2 regions of the Aquamicrobium soli genome follow, and region 1 is predicted to be linked to the other one. Evidence: predicted binding sites of a transcription regulator. Region 1 holds the regulator's gene; the other holds the start of a gene.
The links. The regulator PhoB, encoded in region 1, activates phosphate uptake and scavenging genes when phosphate is short. The targets are predictions, from matches to a motif close to TGTCATNNANCTGTCAT.
Positions count from the first base shown of each region.

Region 2: ACFOHJ_RS16375 (LTA synthase family protein) is a predicted target of PhoB. The motif match lies at 4,948-4,964, and genes of this name have one in related genera.

Region 1 covers NZ_JBHRTK010000012.1:851,567-867,316, reverse strand. The annotation lists gene ACFOHJ_RS13990 (PRC-barrel domain-containing protein) at 1-1,181, opposite strand, end outside; gene ACFOHJ_RS13985 (hypothetical protein) at 1,422-1,883, opposite strand; gene ACFOHJ_RS13980 (DUF883 family protein) at 1,903-2,226, opposite strand; gene ACFOHJ_RS13975 (response regulator) at 2,507-2,908, shown strand; gene ACFOHJ_RS13970 (sigma-70 family RNA polymerase sigma factor) at 2,881-3,429, opposite strand; gene ACFOHJ_RS13965 (NepR family anti-sigma factor) at 3,432-3,632, opposite strand; gene ACFOHJ_RS13960 (response regulator) at 3,847-4,641, shown strand; gene ACFOHJ_RS13955 (DUF1328 domain-containing protein) at 4,714-4,878, shown strand; gene ACFOHJ_RS13950 (sensor histidine kinase) at 5,126-6,112, shown strand; gene ACFOHJ_RS13945 (hypothetical protein) at 6,191-6,511, shown strand; gene ACFOHJ_RS13940 (YMGG-like glycine zipper-containing protein) at 6,598-6,846, shown strand; gene ACFOHJ_RS13935 (CHASE domain-containing protein) at 6,910-8,526, opposite strand; gene ACFOHJ_RS13930 (ATP-binding cassette domain-containing protein) at 8,663-9,466, opposite strand; gene ACFOHJ_RS13925 (sugar ABC transporter permease) at 9,477-10,796, opposite strand; gene xylF (D-xylose ABC transporter substrate-binding protein) at 10,918-11,958, opposite strand; gene ACFOHJ_RS13915 (ROK family protein) at 12,234-13,487, shown strand; gene phoB (phosphate regulon transcriptional regulator PhoB) at 13,466-14,155, opposite strand; gene phoU (phosphate signaling complex protein PhoU) at 14,181-14,882, opposite strand; gene pstB (phosphate ABC transporter ATP-binding protein PstB) at 14,918-15,730, opposite strand; gene pstA (phosphate ABC transporter permease PstA) at 15,737-15,750, opposite strand, start outside.
Region 2 covers NZ_JBHRTK010000015.1:171,550-187,299, reverse strand. The annotation lists gene mltG (endolytic transglycosylase MltG) at 1-1,176, opposite strand, end outside; gene fabF (beta-ketoacyl-ACP synthase II) at 1,285-2,547, opposite strand; gene ACFOHJ_RS16390 (acyl carrier protein) at 2,576-2,812, opposite strand; gene fabG (3-oxoacyl-[acyl-carrier-protein] reductase) at 3,001-3,738, opposite strand; gene fabD (ACP S-malonyltransferase) at 3,794-4,735, opposite strand; gene ACFOHJ_RS16375 (LTA synthase family protein) at 5,033-6,925, shown strand; gene rpmG (50S ribosomal protein L33) at 7,093-7,260, shown strand; gene ACFOHJ_RS16365 (PleD family two-component system response regulator) at 7,838-9,211, opposite strand; gene ACFOHJ_RS16360 (response regulator) at 9,245-9,601, opposite strand; gene ACFOHJ_RS16355 (DUF3572 domain-containing protein) at 9,852-10,151, shown strand; gene ACFOHJ_RS16350 (hypothetical protein) at 10,148-10,801, shown strand; gene ACFOHJ_RS16345 (VOC family protein) at 10,808-11,161, opposite strand; gene ACFOHJ_RS16340 (DNA polymerase IV) at 11,244-12,596, shown strand; gene ACFOHJ_RS16335 (saccharopine dehydrogenase family protein) at 12,636-13,871, opposite strand; gene nspC (carboxynorspermidine decarboxylase) at 13,918-15,015, opposite strand; gene ACFOHJ_RS16325 (potassium channel family protein) at 15,107-15,750, opposite strand, start outside.

The sequences.
Region 1 (15,750 bases):
ACCGCATCGACCTTCTGGTCGGCCGACAGGGCGACATCGCCGATCTCGCCGATCTTGACGTCGTCGGCGCCATAGACCGTGGTGCCGACCAGATCCTGACTGCGGATGTCGCCGACCGGCATCTCGGTCAGCGTGGACTTGTCGATCGCGGCCGTCTTGGTTTCGTCGGTCCCGGCCTCGGTGCCGGTGGTCTCATTCGTAGCCGTGCCTGTTCCGGTCTCGGCCGGCGCATTTCCGGCCGTATCGGTGGAAGGAGCCGCCGGCGACGCCTCGGCCGGGGCAGCTGCGGTAGGCGCCGGGGCAGCCGTGTCGTTCGACGCGGCGGCCGGCGTGCCGCCCGGATCATAGGCCTTGCGGTTGAAGTCAGGCAGTTTCTCCAACTGCTCCTTGGTGGCTTCGACCACCAGCCAGCGGTCGCCGTTCTTGGTCGCCCACTGGGCCTTGTCGTAGTCGAAGGCGACGCTTTTCTGGCCCATGCCGAGGAAGCCGCCGACGCCGATGATCAACGACCGCGCCTGGTTGTCCTTGTCGAGCAGGATGTCGTTGACGTTGCCGATGTTCTGCGCGTCGTCGCCGGTGCCGTTATAGACGTTCTCGCCGATGATCTGGCTGGCGAGGTTTCCTTCCGCTGCGCCGGCAGGAGCCGGGGCCGGTGTCGACTGGGCCGTATCCGAGGAAGGCGCCATGGTACCGGCCGGGGCCGTTCCGTCATTGGGCGCCATCGCGTTGTCGCCCGCAGCCTCGCCGGTTCCGGCAGGCTGGTAAGGCGCCGGATCGAACTCGGGCTGGGCCTGCAGCGCCTCCTTGGTGGTGTCGGCGACCAGCCAGCGGTCGCTGCCCTTCTCGGCCCATTTCAGCTTGCTGAAGTCGTAGGCGACCTTCTTGTCGCCGACGCCGAGGAAGCCGCCGACGCCGATGACCAGCGACTTGGCCTTGCCGGCATTGTCGAGGATCACGTCGCTGACCTTGCCGATGCTTTGGGCGTCGTCCGCCGTGCCGTTATAGACGGATTCGCCGATGATGTTGGTGACGATGCTGCCATTGTCCAGCGTCACGATCTTGGTGGGGGCGGATTGCTCCATCGTCGGGGCGGCCGGGGCCGGTGCGGTAGCATCCTGCGCATAGGCGCCCGAAACGAGAAGCGTCGCCAGTGCCGTTGTAGCCATAAGTTTCCGCATCATGGTACTCTCTCCTTGTGCAGGTAAAAATGCACGCCGCGCCCGGCTGACCTGTAGCTGGGGATGTCGGACACGGCATCGGTGTGTTCACAACGTCGCGATTGGCATCTTGTTCCGAACGCAAAAGAGCGGTTTCGGAAAGCCAGCTCGGACCTCTTGCAGGCAGAGATAAACGCCCGTTGCAGCCAAGAGCGGCGTCAGGCCGCCCTTGGCACGCGCGCCGAAAAGATCGGCATCCGTGGGCTATTCCGGCTTTTTCGAGCCGGAATCCCCGTCAGGCTTGGTGTTTTCCTTGTAGATCGCATAAGCGGCCGCAGCCAGCGCCGGTGCAAGCAGCGCGCCGAGGCCGCCCTTGCCGCGCAACAGCGTCGGCAGCAGCGTGAGCGCGGTGGTGACCACGATCGCGGTCATGTCCGCCTTGCGCCGCTTCGACCGCTCGGCCTCGCGGCTGCCGGCCGAAAGCTTGTAGACCAGCAGGACAAGGCCGCTCAGAACGAGAAAGCCGACGCCGAAGCCCAGCGCCGCATGCATGGAACCATAGCGGTACGACGCCGCAATGAAGGCGGCGCCGACCAGGAAGCCGACGCCGCAAAGTGCGGCTGTACCCGCGAGCAGATAGACGATCGCGGCCACGCGCGCCCGGCGGATGGCGGCGGCGGTCTCGCCGGATGCGAGCCCCGCGATCAGCGATGTGAGCGTCCCCATTCCTTCTGTTCCGCTATGGTCAGCGACGGGACAGGAGCGCGAAAAGGTAGCCGACGGCCGCGGCGATCGCCAGCGAGGTGATCGGCTTCTCGCGCACATGGGCGGTCACCTGCGCCTCGATGTCCTCGGCACTGCCACGCAGCCCGCCCAGCGCCGCCTCTCCACGCGCCCGCAACTGCTCCACCCCTTCCGCTGCCGCCCGGCGGGCCGCGCCATAGCCGTGCTCGCCGGTCGCCGCCAGTTGCGCGGCAAGCTTTTCGATATCCGCCTTCAGCTGCCGGATATCGGCTTCGAGGTCCGGGTTGACGCCATTGTCGGGGGTCATCTTGCCTGCTGCGGCCATTGCCTGCTCCCTTGGTAGGCATGTCTTGCCGGAGCCTCGACGTGAGGAAGACATGCGCGAAATCACAAAAATGAAGCGCATCGCCGATCGGGAAGATGGCGACACGCTGGCGGTCGGTAGGAACGCACCGCACGCGCGAAAGTTCCAAGGCCGGCCGGCCGACGCCGGACTCAGCGGCGCTTGTTTCAGATTGAAGCAACTTGTGATCCGCCTGCGACAGTTTTATCGGACGCCTCGCGCGTTATAGGCCATGAAGGAGTTTGGCAAAAAGGAGACGCCCTTGGCCCTATTGCTTGACGGTCTGCGTGTCCTCGTCCTCGAAGACGAAGCCTTGATCGCGATGGATGTCGAACAGCTTTGCCTGGAACATGGCGCAAGCCATGTTACCGTTCTCGGTGATCTTGCCGAAATCGATGCAGAGGCTGCCGCAGCCGGCTTCGATGCCGCGATCGTGGACCTGATGCTCGGCGGCGTCTCGACGCTCGATTTCGCCCGGCAGCTACGCGACCGCAAGGTCCCCTTCGTCTTCGCCACGGGACATTCCGAGACCGAGGAGATCAAGCAGGCGTTTCCCGGCGTCATCCTGGTGGGCAAGCCCTATTCGGGCCTCGACCTCATCGAGGCGGTGGCGAGGAGCCGCGGCGCCCCCGCGCCTCAGGAATTCGGCGACGCCATCACCTGAGTGGAGATCGCGTCCGGGCCGTACTCGTCTTCGCCGGAAATTTCGAGGATTTCCTGCAATTTGGCCCGCGCGCGGCTGACCCGGCTCTTGATCGTCCCGACGGCGCAGCCGCAGATTTCGGCGGCTTCCTCGTAGGAAAAGCCGGATGCGCCGATGAGGATGATCGCCTCGCGCTGGTCCTCCGGCAAGCGCTCGAGCGCGGCGCGGAAATCCTTGAGGTCGAGCTGTCCCTGCTGGGCCGGATGGACGGCAAGGCGCGCCGTCATGATGCCCTCGCTGTCCTGGACCTCGCGGCCGCGCTTGCGCATCTGCGAATAGAACTCGTTGCGCAGGATGGTGAACAGCCACGCCTTCAGGTTGGTGCCCATCTGGAAGCTCTCGTGCTTGTCCCACGCCTTGACCAGCGTTTCCTGCACCAGATCGTCGGCCCGGTCAGCGTTCTGGGCCAGAGAAACCGCAAACGCTCTCAGGCTTGGAATGGCGCCAAGCAAATCCGTCTTAAACCCCTGGGAAACGGCCATCGCTACCCCTTTTTCGCAGATGGCTCGGCCTGTTCCAACTGCGCTAGCAACTGGGCGAAGCGGTCCGGTACTTCATCGGATACCAGATCATCGTAATATTGCTTGAGCTTGCGCCCGACTTCCGAATTCACGCCCAGTGGATCGCCGGTTCGCCGTTGCCTGACAACGTCGTCCGCCGATTCCCGCTTGTTTTTTTCCTTCATGATCTCCCCAACCACCCCGGCTTCCACTTTTTTTCACGCCACCTGCCGCGGCAGGCCTCCTCGTCCAGCCACCGATCGCCTTACAACGCCGTCGCCGGAAATTGGTTCCGGCCGCCCGGAACTTTTTCCGGAACTCGACGTTTATGCCGTCGGGGCTTGCATTTCGTCCAGCCTGCATCTTATGCAAAGACGTCATCTGAGGGAGATGGTCATCATGGGTTTGTCCGCAACAATCGCGCCGCATCTGCCGTACCTGCGCCGCTTCTCGCGCGCCGTCTCCGGGTCGCAGGAAAGCGGCGACGCGCTCGTCGCCGCAATGCTCGAGGCGATCATCGCCGACGTGGACATCTACCCGCAGGCCTCCAACGACCGCATCGCCCTCTACAAGATATTCGCCAAGCTGTTCACCTCGGTGGCGATCCGAGTGCCGCAGGAAGAAGCGCAATCGGCATGGGAGCAGCGCGCGGCCGCCAACCTGAATGCGCTGGCGCCCTTGCAGCGGCAGGCTTTCCTGCTCGTGGCCGTCGAAGGCTTCAGCGAGGAAGAAGCGGCTGAAATCCTCGACGTCGACGAGAACCGTTTCTCCGACCTCCTGGCGCAGGCGAGCAACGAGATTTCGCGACAGGTGGCAACCGATGTCCTCATCATCGAGGACGAACCGCTGATCGCCATGGATATCGAGGAAATGGTCGAAAGCCTCGGCCACCGCGTCGTCGGCACGGCCCGCACCCATGCCGAGGCCGTGGCGATGTTCGGCAAGGCCCGCCCGAAGATGGTGCTGGCCGACATCCAGCTTGCCGACGGCAGTTCCGGCATAGATGCCGTCAACGAGATCCTGGCCTCGACGCCGGTGCCGGTGATCTTCATCACCGCCTTCCCGGAACGCCTGCTGACCGGCGAGCGGCCGGAGCCGACCTTCCTCGTCACCAAGCCTTTCAACCCGGACATGGTCAAGGCCCTGATCAGCCAAGCCCTGTTCTTCGAGCGTCAGGCAAAAGCGGCCGCCTGACGGCTCTTCTTTCCATGAAAAGCGGAACCAACGACGCAACGTCGCGTTTTCCGGTCCGAAGGGAGTTTGGCGATGCTTTACTGGACGCTTGTATTCCTTGTGGTCGCGATCATTGCCGGCGCCTTGGGCTTCGGCGGGATCGCAGGCGCATCTGCCGGGCTGGCGAAGATCCTGTTCTTCATCTTCCTGGCCTTCCTGGTGATCTCCCTCATCGCCGGCATTTTCAGGCGAACGTGAGAAGGGCCGCCCACAACTCGCCCTTCGCTGGAAACCGCCTCGCGCAGACGGTTTCCAGGTACCAAGCGCGTTCCATGAGCACCTCGCTCGGCAAGCTTCCGTCCGGATCGGCAGGGACGGAGCCTGGTTTTCCCGCAGACTCCCGCATCGATTCCAAAGCATCAGGCCCCGTGGGGACCAATGGGTTGGCTGGCCAATGAGTCCCGCAGACAGCAAAGTTCCGACATCACGCGCCGCCAGGACGGACATGATAACCCCGCCGGCCGGCAGCAATGCCCAGGTCGGCCGCGCCTTGCTGCACGCGCTACGCAATGCCGGCATTTCCGTGCTTTATCAGGACAGGACGCTCAAAACCGTGTGGGCCCGCAACATGCGCGCTCCCTGGGAGGACAACGCCGGGGACGACGAGGGCGCCGCCCTGCCCCCCCTGCAGGCAGAGCGGCTGGACGCGGCCCGCCAACGCGTGGCCAGTTCATCCAACCCCGAACGGCTTGAACTCAACGTTCCCGGTCCGAACGGCATGCGCTGGTTCGAAGTATGGGTCGACGCCGATGTCGACGAGGACGGTGCCATTCTAGGCGTCGTCACGACCAAGGTCGAAACCACGGAGCAGAAGCGCCGCGAGCAGACGCTGAAGACGCTGCTGCGCGAGGTCAGCCACCGGTCGAAGAATCTCCTCGCCATCATCCAGAGCATCGCCACGCAGACCGGCCGCTATTCGGGGACGCTGGCCGACTTCCTCGTGCGTTTCCGCGGCCGCCTGCACTCGCTCGCCTCCTCGCAGGACCTGGTCACCTCCTCTAACTGGCGCGGCGCCAAGCTGCGCGACCTCGTCTCCAACCAGGCCGAGCGCTACCTGGCCAACCCGGAACGCAGCCTGCGCTTCGACGGCGACGACCCCTACCTCAACCCCAATGCCGCGCTGCACATCGGCCTGGCCATGCACGAACTGGCCGTCAACTCCGTCAGCTACGGCGCGCTTTCGCAGCCGCAGGGCTTTGTCGAGGTGACTGCCCGGATGATCCAGCCTCCCGAAGGCGACAAGACGCTGCTCCTGATCTGGGCCGAGAACATCGGCGCCCAGCACGTGCGCCAAAGCGCCAAGCGATTCGGCAGCGTCGCGCTCGAGCGCGTCGTGCCGACCTCCCTCAATGGGCAATCGTCGCTGGAAATAAAGGACAGTCGCCTCGAATACAGGCTCAGCGTGCCGCAGAGCAATTTCGAATCCGACTGAACCGGAGAGCCTGCATCGGCATCTGCGATGGAACCATGAGCGCCCCTTGGCCGTTTCCGCACGACAAGGGACCCCGCCATGGAACATATTGCAGCCCTGCTTTTGATCGTCGGATGCAACAACGGCCTCGACCAGTGCCGCGAGCTTCCCGCGCCGGTTGCCGTGTTCGAGACCGTGTCGGAATGCGCCGCGCAGCGTCCGAAAGCCATCGCGAGCCTCGCCCATGTCGAGCCGCGCCTTTTCAGTCGATGCCTGGTGGTCGACCCGGCGCTGGAAGACGACTACGACCAGATCACCTGGAACGTGCGCGCCGACGGCACATTCGAGGCCGCTATCAGCGTGACGGGCGCCGTGGTGGCGTCGAACGGCTACCCGTCCCGGCAACGCCACGCCGACTAGGGCGGTGTCTAGGCAGCGTCACGGCTCCCATGATATAGGCGAGACGGGACGTTAAACGAGGAACGTAAAGTGAGAGGAACAGACGAATGAAAAAAGTGGCTCTCGCGCTGGTCGCGGTGCTCGCGCTCAGCGGCTGCACGACGACCGAGCAGGATGTCGGCGTCGGAACCGCTGCCGGTGCCGTGATCGGCGGCATCGCAGGCGGCTGGAAGGGTGCGGCGATCGGTGCGGCCGTCGGCGCCGGCTCCGGCCTGCTGGTTCGCAATCTGCGCAACGGTTATTGCCAGTATCGCGATCCCGACACGCGGCGCATCTACACGCGGCGTTGTAACTGAGGCGAAAAACCCACGGAAAAGGCCGGCAAACGCCGGCCTTTTTTGTTGGCCGGCATCAGGGTTTCAAACGGCAGGGTTACCCGGCAGCGGAATCCTGATCCTGACCTTTAGCCCGTCGGGGCGATAATCGCGGCTGATCTCGCCGCCCAGCTCGCGGACGATGTTGAGATCGATCAGCTTGGTGCCGAACCCGGTCCCGGAGGGCGACTGCAGGTCCGCCTGCCCCGTCTCATGCCAGTCCAGCGCCAGTGCGCGGCTACGGGAGCGGCCTTCCAGGCGCCAGCGAATCCGCAGGGAACTCACCAGGCTGCCCACCTTCCCGTATTTCAAGGCGTTGGTCGCCAGTTCATGGAACGTCAGGCCCAGCGCCTGCGTCGTCGTCTCGTCCAGCAGCACCTGCGGCCCATCGAGCAGGTCTTCGGGCAGTTCCTTGCCGAAAACCTGGCCAAGCTCGATGCGCAGCAAGTCGCCGAGATCCGCCTTCTGCCAGCGCGAACGCGTCAGCATGTCCTGCGAGGCGGCCATCGCCTGCAGGCGCGCGGAAAAGGACGAGGAGAACTGGCCGATGTCGTCCGCCTGCGCGGCGGTCTGGCGGGCGATGGCCAGCACGCGGGCAATCGAATTCTTGATGCGGTGCTTCATTTCCTGAAGCATCAGCTCTTTCTCGAGCAGGCTTTTTTCCGTCGTCTCGTGCAGCGTCGATGCCGCTTCGAGGGCTTTCTGCTGATAGCGCAAAAAGAGCGCAATCGCTCCGGCCAGCATCAGCCCGAACAGGCCGAGCAGCAGCGGCACGGCGCGCGACGACGGCGAGGCGAAGGCGCTGGTGGGCCTAAACAGGACCGTCCATTGCCGGCCGGCCATGGTGAACTTGCGGACGGTGGCGAGGCTTTCCGCCAGCGGGGAGGCAGGCGGCGTTTCGGAGCGGAACATCAGCGAATCGTCGCCCACGTCGCCGTCGTAGACTTCGACGCTGACCGGCAGCAGCGGCGTCTTGGCGAGCGCCGTCTGGAACAGGTCCTCGGCGCGAAACGCGTTGTAGACCAGCCCCGTGCCCGGCAAATCCGACGCCGCCTGGCGGGTCAGGCGGGTGAAGACCAGAAAGCCGGCAAAGTTGCGGCTGGCCCCGGTCTTGTCGCCCATCAGCACGCGTCCGGTCGCGTGGACCCCGTTGTCGTCCAGGGCCTGCTCGATGGCTTCCCGACGCGCCGGGTCCACCATCATGTCGAAGCCGATGACGGGATCGCTGTAGCCGTCATGCGGCTCCACCAGGACGGTGATGGCGCGCTGCGGCAGACTGGACGGCGGATGGACCTTGCGATCACCGCCGAGATTGTCGGTCAGTTCGCGCTCGACGGCCGCTTCCTCTCCCGCCTTCACCACCCGGATGAAACCGATGCCGTGCAGGCCGGCGAAATGATCGGACACGTCCAGCGCCTTGTAGAAGGCCGCGTATTCGCTGGGGGAAACGTCGCCGTCCTGCGATTCGAACAGCGCCTTGGTTGCCCGAAGCAACGACAGGTGCAGCTCCATCCGGCTCTCGATGCGGTCCTGCGCGTCGTTGACCGCCGCCACGAACTTGATGCGCGCGGCTTCCTGCGTCGCGAAATAGGCATAGCCGGCCATTGCCAGGCTGATCAGGGCAACGGCGACGAAGGCAGCGATCGGATGTATCTTCTTCAAGTCATTCCGCAACCTGGACGAGACCTGACCTTCTTAGCGCGTTCGCGCGCCAACACAAGCAGGCGCGGCACCAGGGCGGCCCGGCTGCACAGGCCGTGATTCAGGTGATGCCGGGCCGAGGCAGCCCGGATGCCCGTCAGGCGGCAATCTTCAGCGCGCCGGGACCGGGAACGGCGCCGGGCGGGCATTTGCCGAGGATGATCATGCCGAGGACCTCGTCCTGCGTCACGTCGGTGGTGCGTGCGGTGCCGACCACCTGGCCGTTCTTCATGACGCAGACGCGGTCGGCGAGATCGAAGACATCGTGGATGTCGTGGCTGATGAGGAAGATGCCGATCCCCTCCGCCTTCAGCTGCTTGACCAGTTCGCCGACCTGCGCGGTTTCCTGCGGGCCGAGCGCCGCCGTCGGCTCATCCATGATCAGGATGCGGGCATTGAACAGGATCGCGCGCGCGATCGCCACCGACTGGCGCTGGCCGCCGGAGAGCTTGATCACCGGGTCCTTGAAGCGCTGGAAGCGCGGGTTCAGCCGGCCCATGACTTTGCGCGCCTCCGCCTCCATGGCGGCGTCGTCGAGCGTGCCCCACTTGGTCATCAGTTCGCGCCCGAGGAACAGGTTGGCGGCGGCATCGACATTGTCGGCGAGCGCCAGCGACTGGTAGATCGTCTCGATGCCGTACCGCTTGGCATCGCGCGGGTTGGAGATCGAAGCCTCCTCGCCGTTGACGAAGATATGGCCGGCGTCGCGCCTGTAGGCGCCAGACAGGATCTTGATCAGAGTCGATTTGCCGGCGCCGTTATGGCCGAGCAGCGCCACGACCTCGCCGGGATAGAGATCGACCGAGGCATCGTCGACGGCCCGGATGCCGCCGAAAGCGATCGAGATGTTCTTCATGTCGACCAGCGGAACGGCGCCGGCATATGCCATGTTCTCAGCCATTTCCTGCCTCCTAGACCCGCTTCCGGTAGACGGTGTCGAGCCACACCGCGATCACCAGCACCGCGCCGACGACGATCGATTGCAGCGGCGAATCGATGCCGAGCAACACCATGCCCGATTGCAGGGACTGCATCAGGAGCGCGCCCAGCATGGCGCCGATGATGGTGCCGGAGCCGCCGGCGAGCGACGTGCCGCCGATGACGGCCGCGGCGATGACCAGCAGTTCGTCCAGCGTACCGAGCGCATTGGTGGAGGCGTTGAGGCGGGCCGACGAGATCGCCGCGCTGACGGCGACGAGCGCGCCCATGATCATGAAGACCTTGACCGTCACCCAGCGCGTGTTGATGCCGGCGAGGTTGGCCGCTTCCGGGTTGCCGCCGATGGCGAAGACATAGCGGCCGAAGCGGGTCCGGTTGGTGACGAAGGTCATGACGATGCCGACGGCCACCGCCATCAGAACCGGAATGGCGATGCCATGGGCGATGAACAGGCCGCCCTCGGGGATTTCGATGCCGTTCTGCTCGGCATACCGGCGAACGATGCCGACCGGCCACGGATAGGAGTTGGCGATCCACACCGCGCCGACGATAACCGCGCAATTGACCGCGCCGATGAAGGTTTCGGCCCATACCGGCCGCAGCGGGAACTTGAAGCGCTTGCGCTGCGCTCGGCCGTTGATGAGCATCAGCACGACGGCGAGGCAGGCCACGGCGGCGGCGACCCAGCTCCATGTCGCGCCGATGGAGCCGCGCGGTCCGCCGCCCATCAGTTGGAAGGTCGCGTCGAGCGGCGCCACCGTCTGGCCGCTGGTGACCCACCAGGCCGCCCCGCGCCAGACCAGCAGGCCGCCCAGCGTGACGATGAAGGACGGTACTTCCATGTAGGCGATGATGAAGCCCTGGAACGCGCCGACGATCAGGCCGGCGGCCACGCCGCAGGCAAGCGCGATGACCCAGATCCACGGATCGCCCGTCTGGATGCCGAAGACACGGATGAGGATGTGCACCTGCATGACGCCCATCACCATGCCGATGACGCCTTCCAGCGAACCCACCGACAGGTCGATGTGGCGCATGACGATGACCAGCACCATGCCGGTGGCCATGATGGCGACCGAGGAGGTCTGCACCGACAGGTTCCACAGATTGCGCGGCGTAAGGAACAGGCCGCCGGACAGGCCGTGCAGCAGCATCCAGATCAGGATCAGCGCCGCAACCATGCCGAGCATGCGGGTATCGAGTTCGGTCGCCTTCAGGAACCGGCCGACCGGTCCCAGTTCGGAGGCACGGGCGACCTCGGCCGAGGCGCTGGACGTCGTGGTGTCGGCCATGATTTCCTCCCACCGCGTTGGCTGGCTGCGATGTTATGCGCTTTTCGATTTCAAATGAAGTCGAACGATGCCGCCGCACCCCGTCGGCGCGGCGGCATCGGGATTACCGGAGGCCGGGCGCCTAGTTGCAGACGGCGACGCTGCCTGCCTTCACGCCGGCGCAGACCTCGTCCTTGCTGATCCAGCCCGCGTCGATGACGACGTTGAGGTTGTCCTTGGTGATCGCGACCGGCGTCAGGAACACCGACTTGACGGTGTTGCCGCCGGGCGTCGTGAAGTCCTGCACGCCCGCGATGTCGGTCATGGCCTTGCCGTCGGCCAGTTGCGAGGCGATCTCGGCGGCGTTCTTGCCGAGGTCGCGGGCATCCTTGAACACCGAGACCGTCTGCGTGCCGAGCGCGATGCGGTTGAGGGCCGCGTGGTCGGCGTCCTGGCCGGAAACCGGCACGGTGCCGGCAAGGCCCTGCGCCTGCAGCGCCGCGATGGCGCCGCCGGCGGTGCCGTCATTGGCGGCCACCACCGCGTCGACCTTGTTGTCGTTGGCGGTCAGGAACTGCTCCATGTTCTTCTGGGCGTTGGCCGGCAGCCAGCCGTCGGTATAGGCCTCGCCGACATTCTTGATCTTGCCGCTGTCGATGGCGTCCTTCAGCACTTCCATCGAGCCGGCGAACAGGAAGTCGGCGTTCGGGTCGGCGCCCGAGCCCTTGATGAACACGTAGTTGCCTTCCGGCTTGACCTTGTAGACCTCACGGGCCTGCATGCGCCCGACTTCCTTGTTGTCGAAGGTCAGGTAGAATACGTCCTTGTTCTCGATCAGGCGGTCGTAGCCGACCACCGGGATGCCTTCGTCCAGCGCCTTCTGCACGGCCGGTCCGATGGCGGAAGCATCCTGCGCCAGGATGATCAGCGCGTTCGCGCCTTGCGAGATCAGGCTTTCGACGTCGGTAAGCTGCTTGGCGGCCGAAGACTGGGCATCGGCGGAAATGTATTTGTCGCCGTTGGCTTCCAGCGCCTTCTTGATCGCCGCTTCGTCGGTCTTCCAGCGCTCTTCCTGGAAGTTCGACCAGGAAACGCCGATCACCTTGTCCTTCGCCTGCGCGACCGACACCAGCGTCATGGAAAGCGCGGCACCCGCCATGATGGCGGCAGTAAACTTCTTCATGATTTCCTCCCTACGCCCTCGTGGGACGCGACCATCATGGCCCGGACAAGCCCGGACCCTAAAGTGAAGCTTTTATTTCGAGCTTCGAAAAAATACTCACCCAACGCCCCCGGCCTGTCAACAGGGATTCGTCCCGTTCCATAATTTTTTCGAAACCCGAAATAAACAATGACAGGGCGAAAGGCTTTCACTAAGGATTAGGCTATTGCCAGTGTCCCACAAAGTCACGAAACAGCGAGGAGCGCGGGGGCCGGCAAGGTGGAGGAATAGGCAGGATGGCAGCCGGAGTACGCCACGACGATCTGCGCCGGCGCAACCGCGCGCTGGTGCTTTCGGCCGTTCGCCGTTCCGTCGGGCAGGTGTCGCGCACGGCGATCGCGGCGGAGACAGGGCTCAGCCATTCGACCATATCGGCGATCTCGGCCGACCTCATCGCCGAAGGCATCCTCAGCGAAAGCAGGGACAGCGTCCCTTCCGCCAAGCGCGGGCGCCCGCAAGTCGGGCTGGCGCTCAATCCGCAGGCCTCCTTCGTGCTGAGCGTGGTGCTGTCGCTGAATTTCCTGTCGCTGGCCGTCATCGACTACACCGGTGGCGTGGTCGCGCAGGACGAGCGGCGGCTGGATACGCAGTCGCTGCCGCGCGAGGACCTGATCGGCGAATGCGTCGCCTTCATACGGCGGCAACTGGAGGACCCGGCGCTCGACGCCAGGCGCGTCGCGCGCATCGTGCTCGCCGTCCAGGGCACCACCGATTCGGCGGCGCGCGCCATGCTGTGGTCGCCGATCACCCCGCAGACCGACATCCCCTTCGCCGCCATACTGGAGAAGGAATTCGGCATTCCCGTCGTCATCGAGAACGACTGCAACATGATGGCGGTGGCGCTGCGCTGGCGCGACCCCGCCCATTACCGCGACGACTTCATCGCCGTGCTTTTGTCGCACGGCATCGGCATGGGCATCGTGCTCAAGGGGCAATTGTTCACCGGCACGCATTCGTCGGGCGGTGAGTTCGGCCACATGGTGCACAAGCCGGAGGGCGCGTTGTGCCGCTGCGGACGGCGCGGCTGCATCGAGGCTTATGCCGGCAACTACGCCATCTGGCGCAACGCCCGCCAGCATAACGATAACGAAGAACCTTCCGCCGACGTGACCGATGCCGACATCCGCGCGCTGGCGGAAATCGCCCGCGAACGCGACGGGCCGGAGCGCGAAGCCTTCCGCAAGGCCGGCGAGGCCCTCGGCTTCGGCCTCGGCAGCCTGTTCGCCCTCATCGATCCGGCGCCGGTCACCATGGTCGGGGTGGGCGCGAGCGCTTTCGATCTCATCGAGCCGGCGCTGCGCGAGGCCATCGCCAAGACCGCCGGCGGCCACCACTCGAAATCGATCAGCTTCGATACCGAAACCAACGAACTGCTGCTGATCCGCGAAGGCTGCGCCATGCGCGCGCTGGTGTTCGTCGACCAGGAGATTTTCGCGCCGGGGCGGCCGATGCCGCCGCCGGTCGGCGGTCAGGCTTCCCTGATCGCGTAGCCGGCGCCGCGGATGGTGCGGATGACGTCCTCCGCATGGCCGCCATTTACCGCCTTGCGCAGGCGCCCGACATGGACGTCGACGGTGCGCTCGTCGACATAGATCGACTCGCCCCAGACATTGTCCAGCAACTGCCCGCGCGAGAACACGCGGCCGGGCGAGCGCATCATGAATTCCAGCAGGCGGAACTCCGTCGGCCCGAGCTTGATCTCGCTGTCGCTGCGGTAGACACGGTGGGTCTCGCGGTCGAGCACGATGTCGCCGACCTTCAGCACGGAGGACAGCACCTCCGGCTTGGCACGCCGGAGCAGCGCCTTCACCCGCGCCATGAATTCCGGCGTCGAGAACGGCTTGACGAGGTAGTCGTCGGCGCCGGTCGAAAGCCCCCTCACCCGGTCGCTTTCCTCGCCGCGCGCCGTCAGCATGATGATCGGCAGGCGCTCGGTCTCGGGCCGCATGCGCAGGCGCCGGCACAGTTCGATGCCGGAAAGCGCCGGCACCATCCAGTCCAGCACCAGAAGGTCGGGCACGCTTTCCTGCAGCCTGATCTCGGCTTCGTCGCCCCGGGTCACCACTTCGACCTGGTAGCCTTCGGATTCCAGGTTGTAGCGCAGGAGCACGCCCAGCGGCTCCTCGTCTTCCACCACCATGATACGCGGTGCGATCATGCAATCCACCTTCCTGTCTACCCGCTCACGCGGTCGGCGCTGCCATCTCGTCCGCCTTGGGGCGGTCTGCCGGGAGTTGTTCGCCGCTCAGCACATAATACGCGTTCTCGGCGACATTGGTGACATGGTCGCCGATGCGCTCCAGATTCTTCGCGCAAAACAGCAGATGCGTACAGGCCGTGATATTGCGCGGGTCCTCCATCATATAGGTCAGCAACTCGCGGAAAACCGCCGTGTATTTGACGTCGATGCGCTCGTCGTCGTTGCGCAGCGCCGCGAGCCCGGCGGTATCGCCTGCGGTGTAGCGCTCGACGACGCCGCGAACCTGCTCCAGGACCAGTTGCGCCATACCGTCGATCGAGTGCGAGAGCGTGCGCGGGATGGCGTCCTGCCCGACCGCGCCCACGCGCTTGGCGATGTTCTTGGCAAGGTCGCCGATGCGCTCCAGGTCGCCGGCCATTCGGATCGAGCCGACAACGGCGCGCAGGTCGTCGGCCATCGGCTGGCGCTTGGCGATGAGCGTGATGGCCCGGTCGTCCAGTTCGCGTTGGCGCGAGTCCATCAGGGCATCGTCGGAAACGACCCTCTGCGCCAGCGCGTTGTCGCCGGCAAGCAGCGCATGGGTGGCGCTGTTCACCATCGCGCCGGCAAGTTCGCCCATGCCGTTGAGCAGGCCGCCGATCTGCCCCAGTTCCTCGTCGAAGGCGGTGACGGTATGTTCTTTCATGGTGCTGTCCGTATCCCTATGGCCGTGGCTGCGGCTCAACCGAACCGGCCGGTGATGTAGTCCTGTGTGCGCTTGTGGCCGGGCGAGGTGAAAATCTTCTCGGTCTTGTCGAACTCGATCAGTTCGCCGAGATACATGAAGGCGGTCTGGCTCGACACGCGGGCCGCCTGCTGCATGTTGTGGGTGACGATGACGATGGTGTAGTCGGCCTGCAATTCGTCGATCAGTTCCTCGATCTTGGCGGTGGACAGCGGGTCGAGCGCCGAAGCCGGCTCGTCGAGCAGGATCACCTCCGGCTTCACCGCCACGGTGCGCGCGATGCACAGCCGCTGCTGCTGGCCGCCCGAAAGGCTGGTGCCGCTGGCGTCGAGCTTGTCCTTGACCTCGTCCCACAGGGCCGCGCGCCGCAGAGCCTGCTCGACGCGGCCGTCCATCTCGCTCTTGGCGATGTTCTCGTAGAGCCGCACGCCGAAGGCGATGTTCTCGTAGATCGACATCGGGAACGGCGTCGGCTTCTGGAACACCATGCCGATCTTGGAGCGCAGCAGGTTGAGGTCCTGGGAGCGGTCGAGCACGTTGTAGCCGTCGAGCAGGACCTGCCCCTCGGCGCGCTGCTTGGGGTAGAGTTCGTAGATGCGGTTGAAGACGCGCAGCAGCGTCGACTTTCCGCAGCCGGACGGGCCGATGAAGGCGGTCACGCTGCGCTCCGGCAGGGACAGCGTGATGTTCTTCAGCGCCTTCGACTCGCCGTAGTAGAAATTGAGGTTCTTGACCTCGATCTTGGTCTTGGCGGCCTTTTCGGCAACGCTTTGCGTCATGGTCATCTCGGAAGCCAACATCTGTGCCATCCTGTCTTAGGTCCTGCGTC
Region 2 (15,750 bases), on a different contig from region 1:
CTGCTCGGTGCTCTCACCGGCGTTTTCGGAAGCCTTCGCCGCCTCTGCTGCCTGCTGCTTCTGCCACTTCCGGTAACGGGCGACGTTTTCGTTGTGCTCTTCCAGCGTGGAGGCGAATACATGGCCGCCGGTGCCGTCGGCCACGAAATACAGATCCTTGGTCTTCGACGGATTGGCGACGGCCTCGAGCGCGGCACGGCCGGGATTGGCGATCGGCGTCGGCGGCAGGCCGTTGATCAGGTAGGTGTTGTACGGCGTCTGCTTGGCGATGTCCGACTGGTAGATCGGCCGGTCGGCTGGCTTTCCCTTGCCGCCGAAAAGGCCGTAGATGATGGTCGGGTCGGACTGCAGGCGCATGCCCTTGGCCAGCCGGTTCAGGAACACGGCCGCCACCCGCGAGCGTTCGTCGCCCCGGCCGGTTTCCTTCTCGACGATGGAAGCCAGCGTCACGAATTCCTCGATATTGGCCAGCGGCAGGTCGGGCGAGCGGCGCTGCCATACGTCCTCGACCAGTTGCTTCTGGTCGGCCAGCAGCTTGTCGACCATCTGCTGGCGGGTCGCACCGCGCGTGAAGCGTAGCGTGTCGGTGGCGAGGCTGCCCTCCGGCGGCATCGTCGCCGGCATGTCGCCGGTCAGCGCTTCCTGTTCGGAGATGCGCTGCCACGCCTGTTCCACCGTCAGCCCCTCGGGGATGGTCAGCGAATAAAGGACCGACTTGCCGCTCTTCAGCAGTTCCATGATGTCGCGCATCGAGGCCTGCGGCTTGATCTCGTACTCTCCGGCCTTCAGCGCCGTCTCGTTGCCGTAGGCGCGCACGCCGAGGCGGAAGATCCGTGCGTCGCTGATCAGGTTGCGCCGCTCCAACTGGTCGGCGATGTCGGCCACGCCCATTTTCGGCTTGACCAGGAAGGTGTCGCCGGCAGCCGACGGCCCGGGCTCGAGAAAGGCCTCGCGGCCGAAATAGACCCCGATGCCGGCGCCGAGCACGACCAGCATGATCAGCGAAACAAGGAAGTTCAGGAACACGACAAACTGGCTGCGCGAGGCGCGCGAACGCTTCGGCGGCGGCGTGCCGGCTTCCGGCCGCAGCGCCTCGTTCGCCGTCTTGGGGATGATAGGCCCGGACGCTGCTGCGCGCGGGGCGAATTCTCCAGGATTATCCGGCGTATTGCTCATGAGGGTCTATCGTTTGATCTCGCGACGAATCCATGCCGGAACAGTAGAGGCGAATATGGCAAAATTGCCGGAACGGTCGATCACGGCCGTGGGCGGAGGCCCGCCCGGTCAGCCGTTGAAGCGTTGGAAAACAAGCGACGCGTTGGTGCCGCCGAAGCCGAAGGAATTGGACAACGCCACGTCGATCTTGCGCGCGCGCGGCGTGACCGGCACGAGGTCGATTTCCGTCTCCCGTTCGGGATTCTCCAGATTGATCGTCGCCGGCGCGATGTTGTCGCGAATGGCCAGAATGGAAAAGATCGCTTCCGCGGCGCCCGCGGCCCCCAGAAGGTGGCCGATGGACGACTTGGTCGACGACATCGAAACCTTCGAAGCGGCATCGCCGACGAGGCGCTCGACCGCGCCGAGCTCGATCGTGTCGGCCATGGTCGAGGTGCCGTGGGCGTTGATGTAATCGAGATCGGCCGGCTTCAGGTTCGCGCGCTTCAGCGCCGCCGTCATACAGCGGAAGGCGCCGTCGCCGTCTTCGGCCGGAGCCGTGATGTGGTAGGCGTCACCCGTCAGGCCATAGCCCGTCACCTCGGCATAGATCCTGGCACCGCGCGCCTTGGCGTGCTCCAGTTCCTCGAGCACCACCACGCCGGCGCCCTCGCCCATGACGAAACCGTCGCGGTCGCGGTCATAGGGGCGCGAAGCCTTCTCGGGCGTGTCGTTGCGGTCGGTCGAAAGCGCCCGGCAGGCGGCGAAGCCGGCCAGCGACAGGCGCGTTACCGGCGATTCGGCGCCACCGGCCAGCATCACGTCGGCGTCGCCGAACATGATCAGCCGCGCGGCGTCGCCGATGGCGTGCGCCCCGGTGGAACAGGCCGTCACCACCGCATGATTGGGGCCTTTCAGCCCATGGCGGATGGAAACCTGGCCGGAAACGAGATTGATGATGTTGCCGGGGATGAAGAACGGGCTGATGCGGCGCGGTCCGCGTTCCTTCAGGATGATCGCGTTTTCCGCGATGCCTTCCAGACCGCCGATGCCGGAGCCGATCATGACGCCGGTGGCGCAGCGCTCGGCCTCGCTCTTCGGTTCCCAGCCGGAATCCTTCAACGCTTCGTCGGCGGCCGCGATCCCGTACAGGATGAAGTCGCCGATCTTGCGCAGTTCCTTCGGCTCGAGCACGGCCTCGGGATTGAAGGTGCCGTTGCTACCGTCGCCGCGCGGAATGACGTGAGCGATCTGGCAAGCCAGATCGTCCACCTCGAACTCGGTGACACGCTTGGCGGCGCTACGGCCGCTCAGCAGTTCCTTCCACCCGTGCTCGAAGCCCATTCCGAAGGGCGAAACCAGACCGAGGCCTGTGACGACGACGCGCCTCATCGCAGGTCCTTCCTGTCAGAAGCGTAGTTTAGGCCGAAGCCTTGTCGATGAACTTCACGGCGTCGCCGACGGTCAGGATCGTCTCGGCCGCGTCATCGGGAATCTCGACGCCGAATTCTTCCTCGAAAGCCATGACCAGTTCGACCGTGTCGAGGCTGTCCGCGCCCAGATCGTCGATGAAGCTCGCCTGGTCCGTTACCTTCTCGGCATCGACGCCGAGGTGCTCGATAACGATCTTCTTGACGCGCTCTGCGGTGTCACTCATGTGGGCATCCTCGTCTTCATGTTTGTCTGTCTTCGTTAGCGGTCGCAATGCCGCTAATCAAGCTGAAAGATGGTCCTGCCGAAAACACGACGGCAACAGGACGGTCATATCCCCAACCGCCGGGGTCTGGGCCCGCATACACGAGAATCGGCCGGGGTCCAACGCGAAATGGGGATTTTCCCCATCCCTCAGATCATCGCCATGCCGCCGTTCACGTGCAGCGTCTGCCCCGTGACATAGCCGGCCTCGTCGGAGGCCAGATAGGCCACGGCCGAGGCGACTTCGGCGCTGGTGCCCATGCGCCGCGTCGGGATCGCGGCCATGATCGCCTCTTTCTGCTTGTCGTTGAGCTTGTCGGTCATCGCCGATTCGATGAAGCCCGGCGCCACGCAGTTGACGGTGATGCCGCGGGTGGCGATTTCCTGCGCCAGCGACTTGGAAAAGCCGATCATGCCGGCCTTGGAGGCGCAATAGTTCGCCTGCCCGGGATTGCCGGTGACGCCGACGACGGAACTGATGTTGATGATGCGGCCATGCCGGCGGCGCATCATCGGATGGGTGAGCTCGCGGGTAAGGCGGAAGACGGCGGTCAGGTTGACCTCGATGACCGCATCCCAGTCGGCGTCCGACATGCGCACGAACAGCCCGTCCTTGGTGATGCCGGCATTGTTGACGAGGATGTCGACGCCTTCCAGTTCGGCTTCCGCCTTCTGGCCGAGCGCCTTGACTTCGTCGCGGTTGGACAGATTCGCGGGAAACAGCTTGACCCTGTCGCCCAATTCGCCCGCCAGCCCCTCGAGTTTCTCGACCCGCGTGCCGTGCAGGCCGACGACGGCCCCCTGCGCGTGCAATATCCGCGCGATCGCCTCGCCTATTCCCCCCGATGCGCCGGTGACAAGCGCCTTGCGGCCGGTCAGATCGAACATCTTTTTCTCCTTGTTGGAGCACTCCCTTCGGCAGGGAGCGTTCAAAATAGCTTTCTTACGACAACGCCGCCAGCGCGGCCTCGATCTCGGCCGGCGTACCGATGTTGGCGGTGGCGATGTCGCGGTTGATGCGCCGCGCCAGGCCGGACAGGACCTTGCCGGCGCCTACCTCATAAAGCGTGGAAACGCCATTGCCGCCGAACCAGTCGACGGTTTCGCGCCAGCGCACCCGGCCGGTGACCTGCTCGACGAGTTGGCGCGTGATCTCCTCGACGTCGCTCGACGGCTTCACCGAGACGTTGGCGACCACCGGAACGGCCGGCGCGTGCCGCTCTACCTTGGCCAGCGCCTCGCGCATCGCCTCGGCCGCCGGCAACATCAGCGCCGAATGGAAGGGGGCCGACACCTGCAGCATCAGCGCGCGTTTGGCGCCTTTTTCCGTGCACAGCTTGGCGGCGCGCTCGACGGCGGCCTTCGCCCCGGAGATCACCAGTTGCCCGCCGCCATTGTCATTGGCGACCTGGCAGACCGACCCGGCCGCCGCTTCGGCACAGGCAGCCTCCACGTCCGCCTGCTCCAGGCCGATGATGGCCGCCATGGCGCCCTCGCCCGCCGGCACCGCCGCCTGCATGGCGTTGCCGCGAATGCGCAGCAGGCGCGCCGCGTCGGCGACGGAGACGAAGCCAGCTGCGGCCAAGGCCGAATATTCGCCGAGCGAATGCCCGGCGACATAGGCCACCTTGTCCTTCAGCGAAAAGCCCCGCGCTTCCAGCGCCCTTACCGCCGCCAGCGACACCGCCATCAGCGCCGGCTGCGCATTGGCCGTCAGCGTCAGCGTTTCTTCCGGCCCTTCCCAGATCAGCGTCGACAGCTTCTCGCCGAGCGCCTCGTCGACTTCCTCGAACACCCTGCGCGCCTCGGGAAAAGCCTCGGCCAGGTCCTTGCCCATGCCGACGGCCTGGCTGCCCTGCCCCGGAAAAGTGAATGCGACGGCCATGTCCTGTGCTCCAGCGTAACTTCTTCCCGCCTGCTGTTGCGCAAGCCGCCAGTTCAAGTCAAGTCATCCGACGCGCCGGAACCCGGCATGAGCGAGGCCAAGCTTCGGGTTTTAGACGGTTTTTGCCGATCACTCCTGGTTAAAACCGCACACGATTCGTTCGCCGGCTCTTCCTATTTTCGCCACACGCGATAATTCAACATGACATTCCGATGACAGTTCCATGACTGCAGGCCCTGGCCTGCGCAGACCGGGGAAGTTCGAGTGGTGAAGAGTATCGCAGGCACCGCCCGCGAGGTGCCGGATCAGTTTGGCAAGGCAAGGCGACCGGTCGGCCGCGCCGGCGCAGCTTGGCATGTGGCCGGCTACGGGCTCGTCTCGCTGGTGAGTGCGGCCGTCCTCGTGTTCGCCATCGAGCTCATCTTTCGCGGCGACCTCGCCGCTACGACCAATTTCTTCTCGCAGCCCTTCAAGCCCGGCTGGACCACGATCATCCTGTTCGCGCTGATCATGATCGGGCTCGACGCCGTTTTCGGCCGCAGGCACCAGAGCCTGATGTTCGTCGCGCCGCTGACGCTGGGGCTTGCCTTCGTCGGTCACCAGAAGTCGCTTTATCTCGGCGACCCGCTCTACCCGACGGACTTCCTCTACGCCCGCCAGATCATCGAATTGATGCCGCTTCTGGTGCGCGAGCGCCCGATGACCGGCATCGCCCTGGTCGTCGGCATCGTCCTTGCGGCCGCGCTGCTGGTCTATGGCTGGCGCCTGTGGCGGCGCCTTGCGCCGGCACTGACCTACAAGGGGCGTCTCGCCCGGCTGGTGCTGACCCTGCCGCTGCTCGCCTTCTTCGTTTCCCTGATGGACTACGCGAGCTTCTCGTGGACGCGCGATCGGTTGCAGATCATCCCGATGATGTGGGACCAGAAGGAAAACTACAATTCCAACGGCTTTGCGCTGGCGTTCGCACTCAACGTGCCGATGGCGCACGTCACCGCGCCGAAGGGCTATTCCGAAAACGCGATCGCTGCGATCAAGAAGCCGACCGTCACCACCTCCCTCCCGCCGGAAAAGCCCGACATCATCGTCGTGATGAGCGAATCGTTCTGGGACCCGACCGTGCTGCCCGGCGTTTCCATCAAGCCGGACCCCATCCCCACGGTGCGCGACCTGCGTTCCGGCTCGGTATTCTCGCCCGAGTTCGGCGGCATGACCGCCAATGTCGAGTTCGAGGCGCTGACCGGCTTCTCCAACGCCTTCCTGCCGGCCGGCAGCATCCCCTACCAGCAATATGTGCGCGCGCCGATCCCCTCGATGGCGACGTTCCTGAAGAACGAAGGCTATGAGACGCGCGCCATCCACCCCGGCACGAACTGGTTCTGGAACCGCACGCCGGTCTACGCCGATTTCGGTTTCGACAGCTTCCGCTCGGAAGAAAACATGCCGCCGATGCAGAAGCGCGGCCCGCTCGCCTCCGACGCGGCGATGACCGACGAAGTCATCCGCGAGGCGGACGAGACCAGCGATCCGTTCTTCTTCTTCGTGGTCAGCCTGCAGAACCACGGCCCCTACGAACCGCAGCGCTACCCGGACGCGAAACACACGGTGGACGCCCCGACCAGCCAGTGGGCGCGCGATTCGCTGCAAAGCTATGCCGAAGGCGCCGCCGACGCCGACCATGGCCTCCAGCGGCTGCTCGACTGGGCCAGGCAGCGCGAACGGCCGACGGTCATCGCCTTCTTCGGCGACCACTTGCCGCCGCTGGGGCCGGTCTATGTCGAGACGGGCTTCCTGAAGAACAACGTCGCGCCGCGCAAGGAAGCGCCGGAAAAGATGCTGGAGCATCGCGAGACGCCGCTCGTCGTCTGGTCCAACAAGACCGGCCCGGTGAAGGACATGGGCGCGATCAGCCCTGCGTTCCTGCCCTACCACGTGCTGACGGCGGCCGGCATCACGCATCCCTACTACACCGGCTTCCTGGGCGAGCTGAACGAGCGCTACCGGGTGGTCGACCGCAGCCTGCTCCTGTCGACTTCCGGCGAGGCGACGCCCGACTGGGCGCGCGCCAAGGAAATCGATCCGGCGATCCGCGACTTTCGCTTCCTGCAGTACGACATGATGTTCGGCAAGCGCCGCGCCGCCCCGAGCTTCTTCCCGGAGACGATCAACAAGCTCGTCGCCCATACGAGCTGACCGGAACGCCCGATTCCGCGGCCGAATGCCGGATTAGACCGATCCGGCGCCGGCTGCGGACTTGACTTTCCAGGCGTCTCCTTTATGTGTCGCGCCAAGTTTCCCGCGTCCGGGTGTTTTCCCGTGCTCAAGCGGCGCGAACCCCACGACAAAAACGGACGAATATCATGGCCAAAGCCGCAAACATCAAGATCAAGCTCCTGTCGACCGCCGACACCGGCTTCTTCTACGTGACCAGCAAGAACAGCCGCACCAAGACGGACAAGCTGTCCTTCCGCAAGTACGACCCGGTCGCCAAGAAGCACGTCGAGTTCAAGGAAACCAAGATCAAGTAATCCGGTCACGCCGGAATGTCTGAACGCCGCCTCCGGGCGGCGTTTTTATTTGGCGCGCCACCCAGGGGTCATGCCCTGTGGGCCACTCTCGATCGCAACGGTTCTGGAAATTGGGGGTCGGCCGGCGTTTGGCAGCGGTACGAGGAGGCCACTATATGCCAGTGCCGGCCGACCGACCCCACGGACCCAGGAGATGCGGCGGACCTGAGCATCATGGGGTATGCTGGAAACGTCCCGGCAACTGGCCGGTGGACGTTTTGGAGCGTTGGTCCGAGGAAACTCCCCGGATCCTTCCAATGCCCAATCAACGTATCGGAGCATCCGTGGCGCGTCCCTGAAGCACATGATCTTCTTGCGCCGCCAATCCGCTATTGCGCGTGCGGCGCGCCTTGATGCTGCTTTCGGACGCCCACCCTGTCGCGAAAACCGCTTTCACTCCAGGGAGACATGCTCTGGAATGACATTTGCGCAAAGGCTTATATAAATCAACACTTTCTTAACCACGGCGGCCGAATCGCTTGGGTTAAGGTAAATCGCTAACCTTACGCGCTTGACAGGCCGGGCAGCAGCGAAGCGTTCAGGCCGCCTTGGCGACCACCCGGTTGCGGCCCCCGCTCTTGGCCTCGTAGAGGGCAAGGTCCGCCCGCTTCATCATCGCTTCGACGGTGTCCGGGCCCTTCAGTAGCGAGGAAACCCCGACGCTGACCGTAACCTCGATCGCCTTGCCGTCATGGCCGATCGCGAACGGCTCGCGCGCGATCTCGGCGCGGATGCGCTCCGCCACCTTCTCCGCCACGAAACCGTCGGTATCCGGCATCACCACGACGAATTCCTCGCCGCCGAACCGGCAGGCGAGGTCGATGCCGCGCACGTTCTTGCGCAGGCGCTGCGCGAATTCGCGCAGCACGTCGTCGCCGCCGTCGTGGCCGTGCGTGTCGTTGATCGCCTTGAAGCGGTCGAGGTCGGTGATCATCATCGACAGCGGCCGGCGGCGCGCCACCGCGCGCTCGAACAGCGTCTGCAGGTGGCTGTCGAGGTAGCGGCGGTTGTGCAGGCCGGTCAGGCCATCGGTTACCGCCATTTCGATGGTCTGGGTGACGCTGGCGCGAAGCTGGTCGTTGTAGCGCTTGCGCCGCACCTGCGTGCGCAGCCGCGCCGTCAGTTCGTGCGGATCGACCGGCCGCACGAGATAATCGTTGATGCCGAGTTCAAGGCCGCGGATGATGCGCTGGTCCTCGCTCGCCTCGGCAAGCAGGATGATGGGCAGGAAGCGGGTACGGTCGAGCGAGCGCAGTTGCGAGCACAGCCTGAGCGGATCGAACTCGTCGAAGCCCGTCGAGATGATGACGCAGTCGTAAGGCGCCTCGGCAGCCTGGAACACCGCCGTATGCGGGTCAGTAGACACGTCGAGCTCGACACTGCCGCGCAGCATTTTCTGGATACGCTCAAAGGACGACTTGCGCTCGTCCACCAAAAGCACCTTCGGCGTGGTGTCGGCCGGCGTGAAGGTCCGGTTCAGCAGTTCCTCGATCCCGATGTTGCGCGTGGTGGAGGCGCGCAGCCGCAACTCGTCGGTCAGCGACTTCAGCCGCACCAGGCTTTTCACGCGCGTCATCAGTTGCAGGTCGTTGACCGGCTTGGTGAGAAAATCGTCGGCCCCGGCCTCCAGGCCGCGCACCCTGTCGGCGACCTGGTCGAGCGCGGTGATCATCACCACCGGGATATGCGAGGTCACCGGATCGCTCTTCAGGCGCCGGCAGACCTCGAAGCCGTCCATTCCCGGCATCATCACGTCGAGCAGCACCACGTCGACCTTGCCGTTCTCGCAGGTGTCGATGGCGTCCGGCCCGTTGGTGGCGGTCAGCACCTCGAAATATTCGGCCAGCAGCCGGACTTCGAGCAGTTTCACATTGGCCGGGATGTCATCGACGACCAGGATGCGAGCAGTCATGTCAGCGAACTCCGGGGCAGGACCTGGTGACCATCAGGCATCGCCCAGATAGGACTTGATGGTCTCGATGAAGCGCGGCACCGAGATCGGCTTGGAAATGTAGGCTTCGCACCCGCCCTGCCGGATGCGCTCCTCGTCCCCCTTCATGGCGAAGGCGGTAACGGCGATGACGGGGATGACGTGCAGTTCGTCGTCCTCCTTCAGCCATTTCGTCACCTCCAGGCCGGAAACCTCCGGCAACTGGATATCCATGAGGATGAGATCCGGCTTGTGGCGGCGGGCGAGTTCCAGCGCCTCCAGCCCGTCGCGCGTGCGCACCGTTTCATAACCGCTGGCCTCGATGAGGTCGCGAAAGAGCTTCATGTTGAGCTCGTTATCCTCGACGATCATGACCTTTTTTGACATATCGCTCCCGTCCGGGCAGCGTCCGTAGCTGGCCGCTGCAGCCGTGCGTTCCTTCGCGAACGCGCCAAACCCGAGGGCTACCCTACACCGATATCCTTGACGAAACGGTAACCCGAGGGTCGAAAACCGCCCGGTTCCGCCCGTTCGGCACAGTTGTCGGGCCGACGGCTTGCCGCCGCCGTCCCAAAGCATTACTTCGGGGTCGCAATCCGGGAGTTCAAGGCAGAAGGCAGCAATGGCCGAGCAAACGTCGACACGCGAGAATGCCGAGGCGCTGGCCATCGGCGCGCTCGGCTTCATTGCCGGCGACCCCGAGCTTTTGCCTCGTTTCCTCGCCATCACCGGCATCGAAGCCGGCGCCATCCGCCAGGCCGCGCGCGAACCCGGCTTCCTGGCCGGCGTGCTGCAGTTCATCCTTGCCCACGAGCCGACGCTCCTGCGCTTTGCCGAGGAAACCGGCACGCCGCCGGCCGCCGTCGGCGCCGCGCTGCGGGCCCTTCCCACCGGCAACGACACTTACGAGGCTTCCACATGAGCGACGATCCCGAAACAGCGCGCCAGATCGAGGAACTGGCGCACGACGACCGCCCCTTGCTGGTGCTCGATGTCGATGACGTGGTGCTGGAATTCATCCGCCCCTTCCCGAACTTCCTCGAGAAGCGCGGCCTCCAGTTGACGCTGAAATCGTTCCACCTGACCGGCAACGTCGCCGAGACGGCGACCGGCAGGCTGGTCGAGCAGGCGGAGGTGACGGCGCTGCTCGATGAATTCTTCGACGCCCAGGCCGAGTGGCAGAGCGTCACCATCGGCGCCGCCGACGCGCTGGCCGAGATCGGCCGGCATGCCGAGATCGTGCTGCTGACGGCGATGTTCCACCGTCATCGCGCGGCGCGCCGCGCGCATCTCGACGCGCTCGGCCTCGCCTACCCGCTGCTGACGACGGAGATGGCCAAGGGGCCGGCCGTGGCCAAGCTGCGCGGCGCCACCCGCCGCCCGGTCGCCTTCGTCGACGACCAGCCCGCCAACCTTCTGTCGGCGCGCGAGTCGGTTGCCGATGCCCATCTGTTCCACCTGATGGCGGACAATTCACTGCGCGACTTCCTGCCGCCGATCCCGGACGACATTACCGTGGTCGAGGACTGGGACGACGCGCTGCCGAAGATCGTCAAGGCCCTCAGCATCTGACCTCGGCTAGCCGGCGTGCGAAAGCACGTTCAGCACCTTGCCGAACGGGTCGCGCATGTAGAAGCGGCGTACGCCCCAGGGCTCGTCGGCGACGCCGTACAGGATTTCGTGTCCGGCATCGGCGGCGCGCCTAAACGTCTGGTCGACGTCCTCCACCTCGATCGAGACATCCGGCACCGGCGTCCCCGAACCGCCTTCGCTGGCGACGCTGATCTGGGGCCGCATGCCGGCATCGGAGGCGAAAGTGACGATCCAGCCGAGGTCCATCGCGATATCGAGGTCGAAAACCTCCCGATAGAACGCCTTCGCCTGCTCCAGGTCGGCCCCCGCTATGTTGGGGACGATGCGCAGAACACCCATATCCACAGCCTCTCGTTCGCCGCCTTGCCGCCCGTCGCGCCCTGACGTAGGATAACGATCGTTCTCTTTACGTTCGCAGACCATGGCAGCCCCTGTCAACGATCCCGCTCACGGTTTCTGCCGCGACTGCCTGACCCTTCAGCGCGGGCCTGCGCCGCGTTGCGAGCGCTGCGGCAGCCCCCGGCTGGTCCGCCATCCCGAACTCTACCGACTGCACCTCGCCCATATCGACTGCGACGCGTTCTACGCCGCGGTGGAAAAGCGCGACAACCCGGCGCTGAAGGACAAGCCGGTCATCGTCGGTGGCGGCAAGCGCGGCGTGGTCTCGACGGCCTGCTACATCGCCCGCATCAACGGCGTCCGCTCGGCGATGCCGATGTTCAAGGCGCTGGAGGCCTGCCCCGACGCCATCGTCATCAAGCCGGACATGGAGAAATACGCCCGCGTCGGGCGGCAGGTGCGCTCGATGATGCAGGCGCTGACGCCGCTGGTCGAGCCGATCTCCATCGACGAGGCGTTCCTCGACCTCGGCGGCACGGAAAAGCTGCACGGCCTGCCGCCGGCGCTGGTGCTGGCGCGCTTCATCCGCACGGTGGAACAGGAAATCGGCATCACCGCCTCGGTCGGCCTCTCCTATTGCAAATTCCTCGCCAAGGTGGCGTCCGACCTGCGCAAGCCGCGCGGCTTCTCGGTCATCGGCGAGGCGGAGGCCCCGGACTTCCTGGCCGGGCAGCCGGTGACCATGATCTGGGGCGTGGGCAAGGCTTTCGCGGCCACGCTGGAGCAGGACGGCATCCGCACCATCGGCCAGTTGCAGAAGATGGAACGCGGCGATCTCCTGCGCCGATACGGCAGCATGGGCGACCGTCTTTACTATCTGGCGCGCGGCGAGGACGACCGCCGGGTGACGGCGGACCGGGATTCCAAGAGCGTATCGGCCGAAACCACCTTCGACACCGATCTTGCCGGCGCCGCCGACCTGGTGCCGGTGCTTCGCGCCCTGTCGGAAAAGGTCTCGGCCCGGCTGAAGAAGGCGAACCTCGCCGGCCGCACGGTAGTGCTGAAGCTGAAGACGCAGGATTTCAGGATCAGGACCCGCAACCATCAGTTGGACGACCCGACACGGCTTGCCGACCGCATCTTCCAGACTGGCCTCCACCTCATCGGCAAGGAACTCGACGGCACGAAATACCGGCTGCTCGGCATTGGGGTCAGCGACCTGTCGGATGCCGGAAAGGCCGACCCGCCCGACCTCGTCGACGTGCAGGCGAGGAAGCGCGCGCTGGCCGAAGGCGCCATCGACGCCCTGCGCGACAAGTTCGGCGGCAAGGCGGTCGAGACCGGCTATACGTTCGGCAAGGGTCACCGCGGCCGCCCTACCCGCCCCGACGAGGACGAAGGGCCGGAAATCCGGCATCCGTGGGAGCGCATCTGAGGCCGGCGGACCCAGATTGGCTCCGCCGGCTACATCGCGTCAGGCGAAAGGTTGGTCGCTCTCGCCTTCCTTCACCCGGGTCGGAAGGCCGATCCGGCCGAGCAGGTCGAGGAACGGGCGTGGCGGCAGTTCCTCGACATTGACCATTTTTTTGGCGTCCCACTCGCCCGAGGCGATCAGCATCGCGGCCGCGACCGCTGGAACGCCGGCGGTGTAGGAAATGCCCTGGCTGCCGACCTCTTCATAAGCCTCTTTGTGATCGGCCACGTTGTAGATGAAGACCTCGCGCGACTTGCCGTCCTTCGTGCCCTTGACCAGGTCGCCGATGCAGGTCTTGCCGGTATAGCCGGGCGCCAGCGACGACGGGTCGGGAAGCACGGCCTTGACCACCTTGAGCGGCACGACTTCCAGCCCCTCGGCGGTCGTGACCGGCTGCTCCGACAACAGGCCGAGGCTGTTCAGCACCGTGAAGACGTTGATGTAGTGATCGCCGAACCCCATCCAGAAGCGGATGGTCGGCACGTCGAGGTGCTGGGACAGGGAATGGATCTCGTCATGCCCGGTCAGGTAGGACGGGCTCTTGCCGACGACCGGCAGGTCCCAGTCCTTGCGAACCTCGAACATCTTGTTGATCTTCCATTCCCGGTCCTGCCACGTCATCACCCGGCCGGTAAACTCGCGGAAATTGATCTCCGGATCGAAATTGGTGGCGAAGTAGCGGCCGTGGCTGCCGGCGTTGATGTCGATGATGTCGATCGAATCGACCGTGTCGAAATAATCGTCCACGGCAAGGCGCGCATAGGCGTTGACGACGCCCGGGTCGAAGCCGGCGCCGAGAATGGCGGTGACGCCTGCCTTCGCGCACTCCTCGCGCCGCTTCCATTCGTAGTTGGCGTACCAGGGCGCGGACTCGCACACTTTCGCCGGATCCTCGTGGATGGCCGTGTCGAGATAGGCTGCACCCGTCGCGATACAGGCCGAAAGCACCGTCATGTTGACGAAGGGCGAGCCGACATTGATGACGATGCGCGAACCGGCCTTCTGGATCAGGGCCTTGGTCGCCTCGACATCCATGGCGTCGAGTTCATGCGCCTCGATCACGCCCGGCCCTTTCAGGCTCTTTTTCTCGTGCACCGAAGCGACGATCTGACGGCATTTTTCAGCCGTCCGCGACGCGATATGGATATCGCCGAACACATCGTTGTTTTGCGCGCATTTATGCGCCACGACCTGCGCCACACCGCCGGCGCCGATAACGAGCACGTTCTTCTTCATTCCCTGTCAAGCATCCTTTTGCGATGGGTGGCAGTTGGCGCAGAGCTCAGGACAGGCTCTGCTCATAGTCCGCATAGGTGAACTCGCGGACCAGGCGAACCGATCCGTCGCGTTGACGGATCGCAATGGCCGGCATCTTGACGCCGTTGAACCAGTTCTTCTTGACCATGGTATAGCCGGCGGCATCCTGGATCGAAATCCGGTCGCCGACCTTCAGTTCCCGCTCGAAGCGGAAGGTGCCGAAAATATCGCCGGCAAGACAGGATTTTCCGCACAGCATCACTTCGTGCGGGCCCGTGTTCGGCTCCACCCGCGCGCTCTCGCGATAGATCAGGAGGTCGAGCATGTGCGCCTCGATCGAGGAATCGACGATGGCGAGATGCTTGCCGTTGAACAGCGTATCGAGAACCGTGACCTCGAGCGTAGTGGACTTGGTGATGGAGGCCTCGCCCGGCTCCAGGAAGACCTGGACGCCGTAGCGGCCGGCAAAGGCCTTCAGCCGTTCGGCAAAGGCGTCCAGCGGATAGTTCTCGCCGGTGAAATGGATGCCGCCGCCGAGGCTTACCCACTCCGCCCGCTTGAGCAGCGAGCCGAACCTGTCCTCGATCTGCGCCAGCATGCGGTCGAACAGCGAAAAATCCGAGTTCTCGCAGTTGTTGTGGATCATGAAGCCGCTGATGCGGTCCATGACCGTCTCTACGCGCGCCACGTCCCATTCGCCAAGCCGGCTGAACGGCCGGGCCGGATCGGCCAGGTCGAAGCTGGAGGAACTCACCTGCGGATTGAGCCGCAGGCCACGGCGGATGCCGGACGCCTTGTCGGCGAAGCGCTGCAACTGGCCGATCGAGTTGAAGATGATCTTGTCGGCGTGGGAGACGACCTCGTCGATCTCGTCGTCGCCATAGGCGACGCTGTAGGCATGGGTTTCGCCGCCGAATTTCTCGCGCCCAAGCCGCACCTCGAACAGCGAGGACGACGTGGTGCCGTCCATGTAGGGGCGCATCAGGTCGAAGGCCGACCAGGTCGCGAAGCATTTCAGGGCGAGCAACGCCTTGGCGCCGGATTTCTCGCGCAGGCGGGCGATCTTCTCCATATTTTGGAGAAGCCGGGCCTCGTCGATCAAGTAATAGGGGGTGGAAAGCACGGTCATTGGCTTCGGCGCGTTCATTGAAGGGAACGCGCCTTATAGGCAACGTGGCCGAAATGGCAAATCCCGCACCCGGACGCCGGCGGAATCAGTCGTTGTCGTCGGGGATATTGAGCAGGTAGCCGCAGGCCTTGCAGTGCACCGCATCCGGCTCATGGCGTTGCAAGCCGCATTGCGGGCAGGGAAAAAACACCTTGTTCGGCCGGAACACCGACTGCGCCAGCCGCACGAACAGCGAGATGCCGATGATCATGGTGACGATCGCCGTCAGCTTGCCGGCAATGCCCGGCAGGACGATATCGCCGAAGCCGGTGGTGGTGACCGTCGCGACGGTGAAGTACAGCGCATCGACATAGCCGGCAAAGCCGGAACCGTCGCGGAAGAAGAAGGTGTAGACGAAGCCGGCGACGACCAGCAGGAAGGTCAGCAGGTTGACCACCGCCTGGCTGGCGTCGCGCCAGACTTTAAGGCGCCGCATTTCGAGGTGCCGCCACAGGGCGCCGCTGCGCGACAGCGACCACAGCCGCAGGATGCGCAGGAAGCCGAGATTGGCGAGCGCGGTCGGAAACAGCAGGGTCAGCAGGATGAAGAAATCGACCAGGAAGGTCGGCTGCCGCATCAGGCGCGGCATGTCGGTGGAAGCGAGAAGCCGCGCGGTCATGTCGGCGGCGACGAGCGCGGCGACCGCATAGTCCAGCCACAGGAAGGTCGGCGTCTCCTGCAGGACCGGCG